One region of the Fodinibius sp. GM108 genome, then DNA from elsewhere that is predicted to be linked to it. Evidence: riboswitches for the same ligand, from Rfam matches in the RefSeq annotation. Region 1 holds a riboswitch; the other holds the start of a gene.
The links. Region 1 has a riboswitch for thiamine pyrophosphate ahead of ACT3ID_RS14315 (TonB-dependent receptor). Riboswitches for the same ligand answer to the same signal wherever they lie in the genome.
Positions count from the first base shown of each region.

Region 2: linked by a shared signal. The riboswitch ahead of ACT3ID_RS02570 (class I SAM-dependent methyltransferase) and the one ahead of ACT3ID_RS14315 (TonB-dependent receptor) in region 1 are both predicted to bind thiamine pyrophosphate.

Region 1 covers NZ_JBYEIR010000007.1:217,082-222,782, reverse strand. The annotation lists gene ACT3ID_RS14315 (TonB-dependent receptor) at 90-2,378, opposite strand; TPP riboswitch at 2,467-2,562, opposite strand; gene ACT3ID_RS14310 (M14 family metallopeptidase) at 3,005-5,536, opposite strand; gene ACT3ID_RS14305 (nuclear transport factor 2 family protein) at 5,622-5,701, opposite strand, start outside.
Region 2 covers NZ_JBYEIR010000001.1:579,853-585,553, forward strand. The annotation lists gene ACT3ID_RS02560 (ABC transporter permease/substrate-binding protein) at 1-1,298, shown strand, start outside; gene ACT3ID_RS02565 (ATP-binding protein) at 1,677-3,458, shown strand; TPP riboswitch at 3,525-3,615, shown strand; gene ACT3ID_RS02570 (class I SAM-dependent methyltransferase) at 3,691-4,416, shown strand; gene ACT3ID_RS02575 (AIR synthase family protein) at 4,429-5,493, shown strand.

The DNA.
Region 1 (5,701 bases):
AAGGCCCGTCCCCCACTAAATCAAACATATCTATCTAAGGAATCAACGAAAGCTGCAATTAAAAATTGTATCCCTTAGAGTAAATGAATTTAGAACTTGTATGTCATCGATAAAAACAAATTACGATCGGCATTTACAAAATATCCCGGCGCATCGTTAACGCCATCCAAATCTGTATCAACCGGGGCGCCACTGGAATAGTAAACATCATCCGTCAAATTATTGATCTCCAGCCGTAACGAAACACTTTCTGTCTCATAACTCACCGAAGCATCCATTACAAAGTAAGAAGGTAAAATCATTTGCGGATCATTGGTTAACTCCAGAAATGATTCACTAACATACTTACCGGAAAGACCAGCAGTGAGATTATTCAACAGAGAAAATTTGATATCGTTGTTTACAATCCACTCCGGACTTAAAGTAGGTGTATTATTGGTGTATGTATCTCCCGCACCGGTTGTAAATGAATCAATTTCACTTTGCATATATGTTAGATTTCCCCCGAAGGAAAGGAAATCAACCGGAAGATAATTCCATTGAACTTCTACTCCTGTTCTGTAGCTGTCAGGAATGTTTCTTCGTTCCTGAACTCCAAAACCTATTACCTCACCGATCGGGGCAATTTCATCCTTGAAGTCCATATAAAAATAATTGGCGCTGATCGACAGGTTCTGGGTATTATATTTCAACCCTGCTTCATAATCATTTACATATTCCGGATTAAAATTATCCGCACGAGCCTGATCATAATTCGCCGTCCCCAGAGTAAATCCACCAAAAATATCTATCCGGGTAGGTTCTCTTCCCATTCGACCCGCCGAGGCATAGGCAGTCATATTCTCATTTACCTCATAGCTGACACCCACTTTGGGATTAATGAAGGTCCATTCTTTCACAAGATCTCCTTCAGGTGGAATACCGATGTAATCGTAGTCCGGCTGGATGGTTAATCTGTTGGTGCGAATTTGAAGATCACCATAGATCTTCCACTCGTTGTACATCCATTCTGCCTTACCAAACCAGCTGAACTCTTTTTTATCGGAAGTCTCATAGTAGTAGGGATTTTCAAAATCCGGAGCAAATGACTCTTCATTGACCCGGTTAAAGATATATCCGTGGATTCCTGAACTTATCTCCCAATTGTCCGACTCCCAAAAACCATTGACCATTATTCCATAATGATCATTGTAGAGCGGAAAGTTGATTTGCTGCTGGTTTTCGTCCTCATCAAGATAGGTGTACAGATAATCCCCACCAGCTCCTCCATAATACAAGGAAGCATTGGTTGAAAACTGATCGCTGAAAATGTGCGTGTGCTGTAGCTGCACCAGCCGCTGACCAAAATCATCCTTATCGTTTTCATTCAGGTAATTTGTCCGTGGATCATCTTCAATATCACTCTCCGCAACGGCCTCGTATCCCAGACCATTCTTTGATCCCGCATCAAAAGCATTAATCTTGATCAGATCATTTTCTCCAAAGTATCCGCCGGAAAAGAAAAACGAACGGGCATTCGTATGTGTGTTATAGCGATAGCCATCCGAAAAAATACGACTGTAGCTTCCGTAGAAAGACCATTTGTCATTAATCATTCCAGATGACAAGCTCGTATTCATTCGATAAGTGTTAAACGAGCCAAGGCCAAGCTCAACCTGTCCGCCCTGTTCTCGATCTTCAATGTTAACTGACTCAAAATTAATCGACCCGGCATAGGATGCCACACCGTTACTGCTGGTGCCAACTCCACGCTGCACCTGTACGGACTCGAAACTATTACTGATATCCGTAAAGTTTGAGAAGAATACACCATGATCGATCATATCATTGAGCGGCACTCCATTCAATGTCATGTTAATCCGTTCTTGCGTGATTCCACGTAAACGCATGCTACCGTAATTGGCCAGCTTAGTTCCTGATTCTGAGTAGGAAAAAATCGCCGGTGTCAGATCTTCCAAATAGAAGGTGGGTTGCTCTCCATTATAAACCTGCTCCAGTTTGGCTCTGCTAACATTGCTTTGTGCCACAGGGTCGTCTTCTTCTGCGCGCACACCTTGTATAATTATCCCCTCTAGGTTCAATGTGGGATTTAAATACACCGTTAGACTTTCCGCAGGCTCAACTTCTTTTGTCTCAAAGCCCACATAGCTGATCGTCAATGTTTCAATATCTGACGGTATTTCCAGTGTAAAAGTACCGTCAGAACTGGTTACCGCTCCCTTTGTATCAGAAGCATAAACATTGGCATTAGCCAGCGGTTCTTCGGTTTCTGCATTATAGACAGTACCGGTAACTGTTTGTGTTTGAGCAATAAGTGTAGTACTCATCGCAAGTAGAAAGCACAGAAGTGATGTACTTCGTAATAGGTTATAAAACATAAGTTCCTCCGTCTTATTAGGTTCATAAGAGCGGGAGATGAACTTGCAAGAAATGCTGATCAATCCGGCAGCATGATATAACTTTCTAATAATACTGCCTTGGTTTCCCTACGCCAGTGTTATCCGGTTCAGGTTCTCAGGGTATGATCTCAGCCTGCTATTGCAAGCACCCCCAACCTTTGGGTGATTTTTGTTCGCCTTAAGATAAGGGAAGAAAAGTGAGCTTCAAAAAAGATTGCATAAATAGAACACAGATGAAACGAATAGTCAGAACAAAATCTACGATTCCCACCGACAGTTTTTTGGTTCATTTTTTGCTGACAAAAAATGAACAGAACTAAGAATTTGCAGCACGTAATAAATAGAATTAAACGGATCATTTATTGGCTCGAAGGAATAGTACAATCTTTATTTACTGTTTATCCAAAGGTGATCAATAAAAAAATTAAATGCTCTACACAGACACTCGAGTCATTTGAAACAAAATATATATACGTTCCGCACCAGAGGTACGGAACGAGATGAAACTTGACCACTAGTGAGCCTCGATCAATCCAATAACCATTAACAGATAAATAACACCCTGTGGAAATTCGCTAAATCCTCGCCTCATCCGCGTTTCATGCCTACTGTCCTACCATAAATACCGCATTGCCAAACAGCAATTTTCCATTATGCCAGAACGCCCGAAACAACGGATTATCGACCATGTATACCACCGATCCACTGCCAATATTCTGCACGCCAAAAGTAAGTGTATTTTCCAGCTGTTCCTTGGCTTTATATCCAACAAAACCGCTCATATGGGCATCTTCTTCTGCAACACCCACATTCCAGCCGTTGTTGAGATAGGCATAAGCGTCGGAGTTCAGCTTCAGGGAAAAATAATCCTGATCATAGCCGAACGCTAACGGATGAGTATTATCCATGGTGATCTTAAAAATGGACCCGGAGTTAAAATCCGAAATACTTTCGCGCTGACGCTCGCCATAAACTTCCAACTGCTCGTTTGAAGCTGTTCCTGCCTCAACCTCTTCCTTACCTTCTTCATCTTCATTTTTTGAGCGCAGGTCAAACCCCTCTTTCCCGGCTAAAAAACTATTTCCTCCCTGTACTGCAATTAATTTTCCGCCGTCCGAAACCCAATCGCGAAGCTTATCGCTGCTGATATCGCTGCCATAAAAATTTGACGGCAAAACCAGCACATCGTAATCATGCAAATCAATATCATCAAAATAGTCAACGTTAATCATCGTCACCGGATAGTCAATCTGCTTATCAAAATAGTGCCAAATTTCGCCGACCCGATACGAGCTGGTTCCTTCGCCAGACAGCAGGGCTACCCGCGGCTTTTCCAGGTATCGCACCGACGAAGAGCCAAAATCACTTCCCGAATCCACAAATCCTGTGCCTACCGGATCTACTTGCTGATTGTATTCTGTAGCAATTTTCTGAACTTTGGCGTCAAATTTATCTCCCAGTCGCTCATTATCACTTCGTGTAATGATAAGCGTGCCGGAGTCATAATCCCGCCCCTCAATTTCAAAAGCAGTTTCCGCAAATCGCACGTTGATATCCTCTTTGAGCAGAGACGACAACAACTGAACGTCTGTCCAATCATTCCACTCCGCAAGATAAGCATAGGGACTTTCATCGGATGAATTATCAACTTCTTTTTCCGGCGCCGAGACAGATTCCATCTCCAATCGCTCCGGGATCGCATATCCATCAACCCCAAAGGCATAATGCTGTTCCCATGAGGTTATGTCATACGTAACTGAATCAGCAAGTTCCGGACGTGGTTCAAACAGCACGCGCGCCAAAACACCCTTCGGCTGATATGCGCTCACTAAATAATCGCCCTCATCAACCTGCACGCGTCCATTTTCGCCGGTGCGATAATCATATCCTTTTATACTTTGTGATTCGGTTGCCTGCCCGTATTCCACCTGATGCTTATCCAGAAGATCCAGCAAAGCGTTTACCTTATCGGGATTATTATCGCTCTTAATCACAAATGTCTCATATTCACCCTCAGGATTATTCCGGGCGGTTTGATAGTAATCCGCAAACTCGCTCACCAATCTGCTTGCATTTTCTGAGCTTATCTCCACCGTTGAAAGTCCGGTTGTATGGTGATGGGTAAGACGATCGGTAAGTGTAAGCGTATCTCCTTCCGGTTTTTTGATTCCCAGCCCCGAATAGCCGCCACCGGCCTGTTCATACGTCATCCCGATAGCCCCGTTAAAAATGGGATACGTATCACCGTAGCTGGGATAAAAAAGATCAAATACTTCGCGGGTAAAGTAGAGCCAGTTATTTTTGTTAAAATACCGTGCGTGATTTTTTCCGATCGTGTATTGGAAATTCCGCTGCCAGTCAGTAATCGCCTTATGAAAAGGCTCGGCCGCCGGAGCAAAATAATAGGGCGACGTATAACTCTGTTCGTGAAAATCGACATGGATATGTGGCATCCACTGCTGGTATTGTTCAATACGGTGACGACTTTCTTTCTGCGTAAGCCACGCCCAGTCGCGATTCAGATCAAAATAATAGTGATTCGTACGTCCACCGGGCCACGGCTCGTGATGCTCGCGGGCATCACCGTAGGCATTGAACTCCTCGCCCACCATCTGCTTATACCAGTTTACATAACGATCGCGTCCGTCGGGATTGAGCATCGGATCCATCACAACAACCGTATTCTGCAGCCACTCTTTGGTATCCGGATTATCGGGGCGAACGAGCTCATAGATCGTTTTCATGGCGGCTTCGCTGCTGGATGTTTCATTACCATGTACGTTATAACTGAGCCAGACAATAGCAGTGCTGTCATCAGTCGGCTCGCCTTCCTGTAACCCAGTTCGCTTTAAATTATTGGTACGTATCTCATCCAGGCGCCCCATATTAGATTTACTACTTACATAGGCCAGAATAAGCTCACGCCCTTCGTTAGTAGTTCCGTACTGCCGGGCGTCCACCAAAGGCGACTCTTCGGCCACATGCCAAAAATAATCCATCACTTTGTGATGGGGTGTCCATTGTGATCCCAGCTCGTATCCCAAAAACTCCGAGGGCGATTTCTGAGCTTGCGCATTAAAGCTTACTGCTATTAAAAGCAGAACTGTAACCAGTGTCTGATAAAGATTTTTCTTCATATCCCTGATACGTAATTCGTGATGCGTGATAAGTCGTCACGCATTACGCATCACGGATCACGCATCTTTATAGTTAGTTCCGAAATTATTTTTCAGCAGTGGAATTATTCAGTTCCCGATCCACTTGCTTAACCACGCTATCCACAATAGCATTAGGAATGGGAA
Region 2 (5,701 bases), on a different contig from region 1:
TGTTTCTGTATGCTTTGCTCCCGATTGTCCGCAATACCTATTCGGGAATTAACGAGGTTGAGGCATCGGTGACAGAAGCAGCCCGGGGAATGGGGATGACCGATGGGCAGATTCTGAGAAAAGTAGAGCTGCCATTGGCAGTGCCGGTTATTTTTGCAGGAATTCGAACAGCCACAGTTATCAATGTAGGCGTTGCCACACTTTGCGCGCTTATCGGAGCCGGCGGGTTGGGAGAATATATTTTTCGCGGCATTGCCCTTAATAACTCAATTATGATAATGGCCGGCGCGTTGCCTGCTGCACTTTTGGCGTTGGGATTTGATTTCCTGCTTGGGTTGTTTGAGCGGAACATCACCAAGTTGATGAAGCCGCTTAGCTACGGGTTAGCGACTGTGGTTCTGTTTGTATCGCTGTATTCGCTGGGCACCGTTTTTAGTGAAGATCAAATGAGGATTGGAGTACCCCCGGAATTTCTTGAACGAGCGGATGGCTATGAGCAGCTCAAACAGCAATATAATTTCAATATGCCGGTGGTGGAAATGAACGCTTCGCTGATGTACGAAGCACTTAGAAATGGCCGTATTGATGCTGCAGTAGGTTATTCAACGGATGGACGTATTGAGGCTTTCGATTTGAAAGTGCTGGAGGATGACAAGCAGTATTTTCCACCATATGAATGTGCGCCGCTGGTCAGACAAGATTTTGCCAAAGAAAATCCTGAGGTTATTGCAGTCATTAACAAGCTGGCCGGCAAAATCAGCACAAAGCAGATGACTGCTTTGAACAGTGCTGTAGATTACGAGCAAAAGCCCGAGCGGGAAGTGGCAAAAGAATTCCTTAATGAGCTTGGTTTTCAAACCGATGTGAGCAGGGGTGGCGATCCTGATCTGCTGATCGGAGGCAAATTGCAAACAGAGCAATTTTTACTTGGACACATGTACCAAATACTGATCGAAAATTACACCGATCTGAATGTATTTTTGAATTCAGGATTAGCTGGCACACAAATTGTATTTAATGCATTGCTTGAGGGAGAAATACAGCTGTATCCGGAATATACGGGTACAGGTCTTCACGTATTATTGGAGCCCCGCGAGGATGTGATTGACAGCCTCGGTACTAACGCTGATGCTGTGTTTGAATTTGTAGAGCAACAGTTCCAAAAGCAGTTTAATCTGAAGTGGCTCCAACCACTAGGCTTTGAAAACAGTTATGCACTAATCATGCGTCGAGAACAAGCAGAGCAGCTAAGTATTGATGCTATAAGTGATTTGGCTAAACACACAAGTGCAGAATAGATCAGATTTTACGAAATCCCGCATCCTGTATATTCGACGGGTCGAGAGACCTTATTCTGGCTTCTCAATCCAAATATGCTTGTTCATAGTTGAAGCCAGTATCCTAAAAAAATGGTAGGATTTTTGATTTACGTTTTTTATGGTATAAACTAAATATCATTTAAATATAGTAACTTGTTACTACATAGGCACTTTGGGAAATTTCGTAACATTAAAAGGCACTCAAATTTGAGTATCTGTGCATTTTTTTCATGTTCTGTTTTTGTGGTTTAGTGTTGTATTAAACATTAAATATCGTTAATGTACTTAAGATAAATTTAATATTGGGGTTACCATTACAGTAAATGGAATAGGGTAATTCGTCAGGGAATCGGGATTATGAAGACCATTTATTCATTTTTTCAAAAATATTCTGTGCAATTATCGGGATTACTACTATTCATCTTCGTCAGCTGGTCAGCCTACATTATGTGGCAAGTAGAGTGGGGAAAAAAAGAGCTTGATAAGCAAGTTGAAATGACTTCCCGATTGGATAATTTATCGGAAGATTTCAAGGATCTTAGCTTATTTATCGGGAGTGAATATTTGTTTGAAGAAGGTGAAGAAGAGGAGGTAGAGGTATTTCTTCAACAGCGTTTGCAGAATATTAAGGAAGATCTGGATATAATTAGAGAACAAGAGCTTTCTTCACTTGATATCTCATCAACTAAAGCAGATTCCCTGTTACAGATGTTAGAAGATCAGATAAATGAAGTAGATGAAGGACGAGATAAGAGCCTCTCTGATATTGACAGATGGGTCTTATCCACTACCAAAAAACTAGATGGGGCCAGTGCCGAACAAAAATCTGCTACTGATAAATTGCGAAGCCAGGTTAATTCGTATTGGCATCAGCTTTATTTCATAATACTTATCGCGTGTGGTTTAGGCTTTGTAATAGTTGGGATGCTTAAGAGACAAAAGAAATATGTAAAAGTAATAGAACGCTCCAAAGAACAAACTGAAACAGCTGCACGACATAAGTCCGATTTTCTGGCTATGATGAGTCATGAAATACGTACTCCTATGAATGCTGTAATCGGTATGACCGATCTGGTGATGGAGACGGATATGAATAAAGAGCAGAAAGAGTACGTTCGTACAATCAAGATTGCGGGTGAAAATCTTCTTTCGATCATTAACGATGTGCTGGATTTCTCGAAGCTGGAATCGGGAAATATGAAACTGAACAAAGTTTCTTTTAACCTCGAGGAGTTGATCAGTGATGTATTTAACTTGATGTCATTAAAGGTTAAGGAAAAAAAGCTGGAAACTGCCTGGCATCTCGATGAAAATGTGCCGCATAAAATTAAAACAGACAAGGCAAGACTCCGGCAGGTCTTGATTAATTTAGTCGGTAATGCTGTTAAGTTTACCGAAGAGGGAGAGGTAACGTTGAGTGTAGCAACGTGCGGAAATCAAAATGGGGAACATTGTCTTCAGTTTTCGATTCAGGATACAGGTATGGGCATTCCGGAAGAGGAGTTGCCACATCTGTTCAACTTCTTTTCACAGGTTAACACCAAAAATAATGAAGGTGGAACTGGTTTAGGATTGGCTATTAGCAAAGAAATTGTAAATATGATGGGAGGAGAGATTGATGTAGAGAGCCAAATAAATAAAGGAACCACCTTCTCTTTCACTATTTATGCAGATGCGGTATTTACTGATGATGAGGAAATTGATGTAGGACAAGTTGAAGAGCCCGTCCAAGATGAAATTTCATTAGCTCAGAATAAGCGTGTTTTAATTGCTGAAGACGACAAGATAAATCAGCTGGTTGCATCTAGGGTGATAGAAAATATAGGTTTCACGGCCGATGTGGTTTCGGATGGCAAACAGGCAGTGGAAGCCTTTGTTGAGAACGATTACGCTTTTATCTTTTTAGATTTACAAATGCCGGTCATGAATGGATATGAGGCTGCCCAAGAAATAAGAAAGCTCGAAGATGAGAAAAAGAAGCTTAAAATTATTGCCATGACCGGTGATGCCCATCCGGATGTTAAAGAAAAATGCTTGCAAGCAGGAATGGATGACTATCTTTCTAAACCTGTTCAAAAGAAAGAACTACATGATATTGTGCGTAAATGGCTGAAAGGTCCCAAAGCCAGTGGTTGTTAATAATTATCATTTAACAACATTCCTCGTTACTTTTAGTTTACCAAATATTTAAAAATATATATTTTTAGAAATTGACAGGGGTGCCATATGGGCTGAGATCATACCCTTGAACCTGATCTGGATAATACCAGCGTAGGGAAAGCCAGTCTGCTCATTGCGAGTTATTTCCGGCTGACAACTCCCACCTGCTATTATCCGGATGAGTTATTTTTCAACCTTCAGAGATCATGTAATGAGTAATATCCAAAAGAAAAAGTTTGAACTGGCCACGAAAAAGCTGGAGCAGTGGCAGGATCGCGAGGAATGGTTTTTCAATCGCGAGCATACCGAGGTTTATGAGGATTACTATGAAGGACGTTATAAGCGGGCCGAAATATGGCAGAAAAAAGTACTGGCCAAACTCATAAAAAAAGATGAGCGGGTTGAGACTCTGCTCGAATATGGCTGCGGTACTACCCGCTTTACCCGCTGGTGGCAGGAGATAGGTATTGAAGCAACCGGTGCGGATATATCACCTTTTATGTTAGGTGAAGGGACAAAATTATTTGAAGGTGATCTTGTCTGGGCCGATTCACACCACATGCCGTTTAAGGATAATACATTTGATGCATTGGCTTTTATTGCCACCTTTGCCTATTACGAAGATCCCATTAAAGTAATTCGCGAAGCGGTACGTGTGGGAAAGTTTGGAATTATCTTTGGAATCATGAATCGCAATTCTACTAAGGTTGTCCGCCGGCGTGTGCAGGAAGTTTTTGGAGCAAATCCCTATTATGAGACGGCAAATTTCTATACTCCCCAAAAGCTAATTGATACTATTCATGAAGCTTTAGAAGGTCGGCTATATGAGATTGAGTGGACAGCGACTGGTTTGCCAAAATGGTTTCCCGTACAGCGTTGGGGACTACCAATTGGTGACTTTTTTGGACTTCATGTTAAGCTAACTGATGTTGATTAATATTATTAGGAAATGAGTGCATTTGAAGATCAAAGCGGAAAAATCAATAGCAATCTCTTTCGGGAAATTATTGAGCCGCAGAGCGGACGAAAACGGCCGGATGTTCTAAAAGGACCCAAATTTGGTGTCGATACTGCGGTAATAGATCTCGGTAACGGCAATGGACTTGCTACTTCCAGCGATCCGCTTTCGCTGATTCCCTCATTGGGACTAAAAGAATCGGCCTGGCTTTCGGTGCATCTGCTGGTTAATGATATGGCCACAACCGGGTTTGCACCCGAATATGCTCAGTTTGTGTTGAATATGTCGCCTGATTTTCCGCTCGAGAAATTCAAACGCTATTGGGGACATATCCACCGGATCTGTGACGAAATCGGTGTGGCAATTACAGGCGGGCACACGGCTCAGGTACCGGGACAAGGGTCTACGACGCCAGGGGGCGGAACAATGTTTTTACACGCACCGGTGGATGAAATTATTACCAGTGATGGGGCTGAGCCAGGAGATAAAATTGTAGTGACCAAAGAAAGCGCTCTTGTTTCTTCCTCGATTTTGGCGATGAGTTTTCCGGAAACGGTGAAGGAGAAATGTGGCGAAGATATTTACGAGAAGGGATGCGAAAATTTTTACCGCACTTCATCGCTGAAAGATGGACTTGCCGCGGCTGAAGTGTTGGCTCCGAATAAGGAACTGAAAGCAATGCACGATGTTACTGAAGGTGGACTTCTTGGCGGGATTTGGGAGATGGCCGAGGCTTCAGGTTGTGGATTTCGGGTGGATAGCAGTGAATTGCCCGTTGGTGAAGCTCCTAAAGCAATTTGTGAGCTTTTTGAAATCGATCACCGCTTATGTGTGGGAGCGGGATCGATGATCATAGCCGTGAAGGCGGAGCAAGAGAACTCCCTGATAAACCATTTGAAAGATCAATCCATTCCGGCGACTGTGGTTGGAGAAATGACACCGCGGGAAAATGGTAGAATTTTGATTGAAGACGGACAAGAACATTCGTTTGAATTTGACGGCCATGATCCATACTGGAATGCATTTTTTGAAGCTATGGAAAAAGGGTGGGAGTAATGTAGACAACGATTTCATGAAGAAAATGACAAGAGTTGGTCACTTATTGATTACACTCACATAACTAGCGCGGGAATTAATTCCCGCGCTAGCAATAGGGGCTATTTTAACATGAGTTATCTTACACCTTTGAAAGGAGGGGGGACTGGAATGCCGGGAAAATTAATGAGTGTAATTGCAAATATCAGATAAAAGCTAACAGATAGCT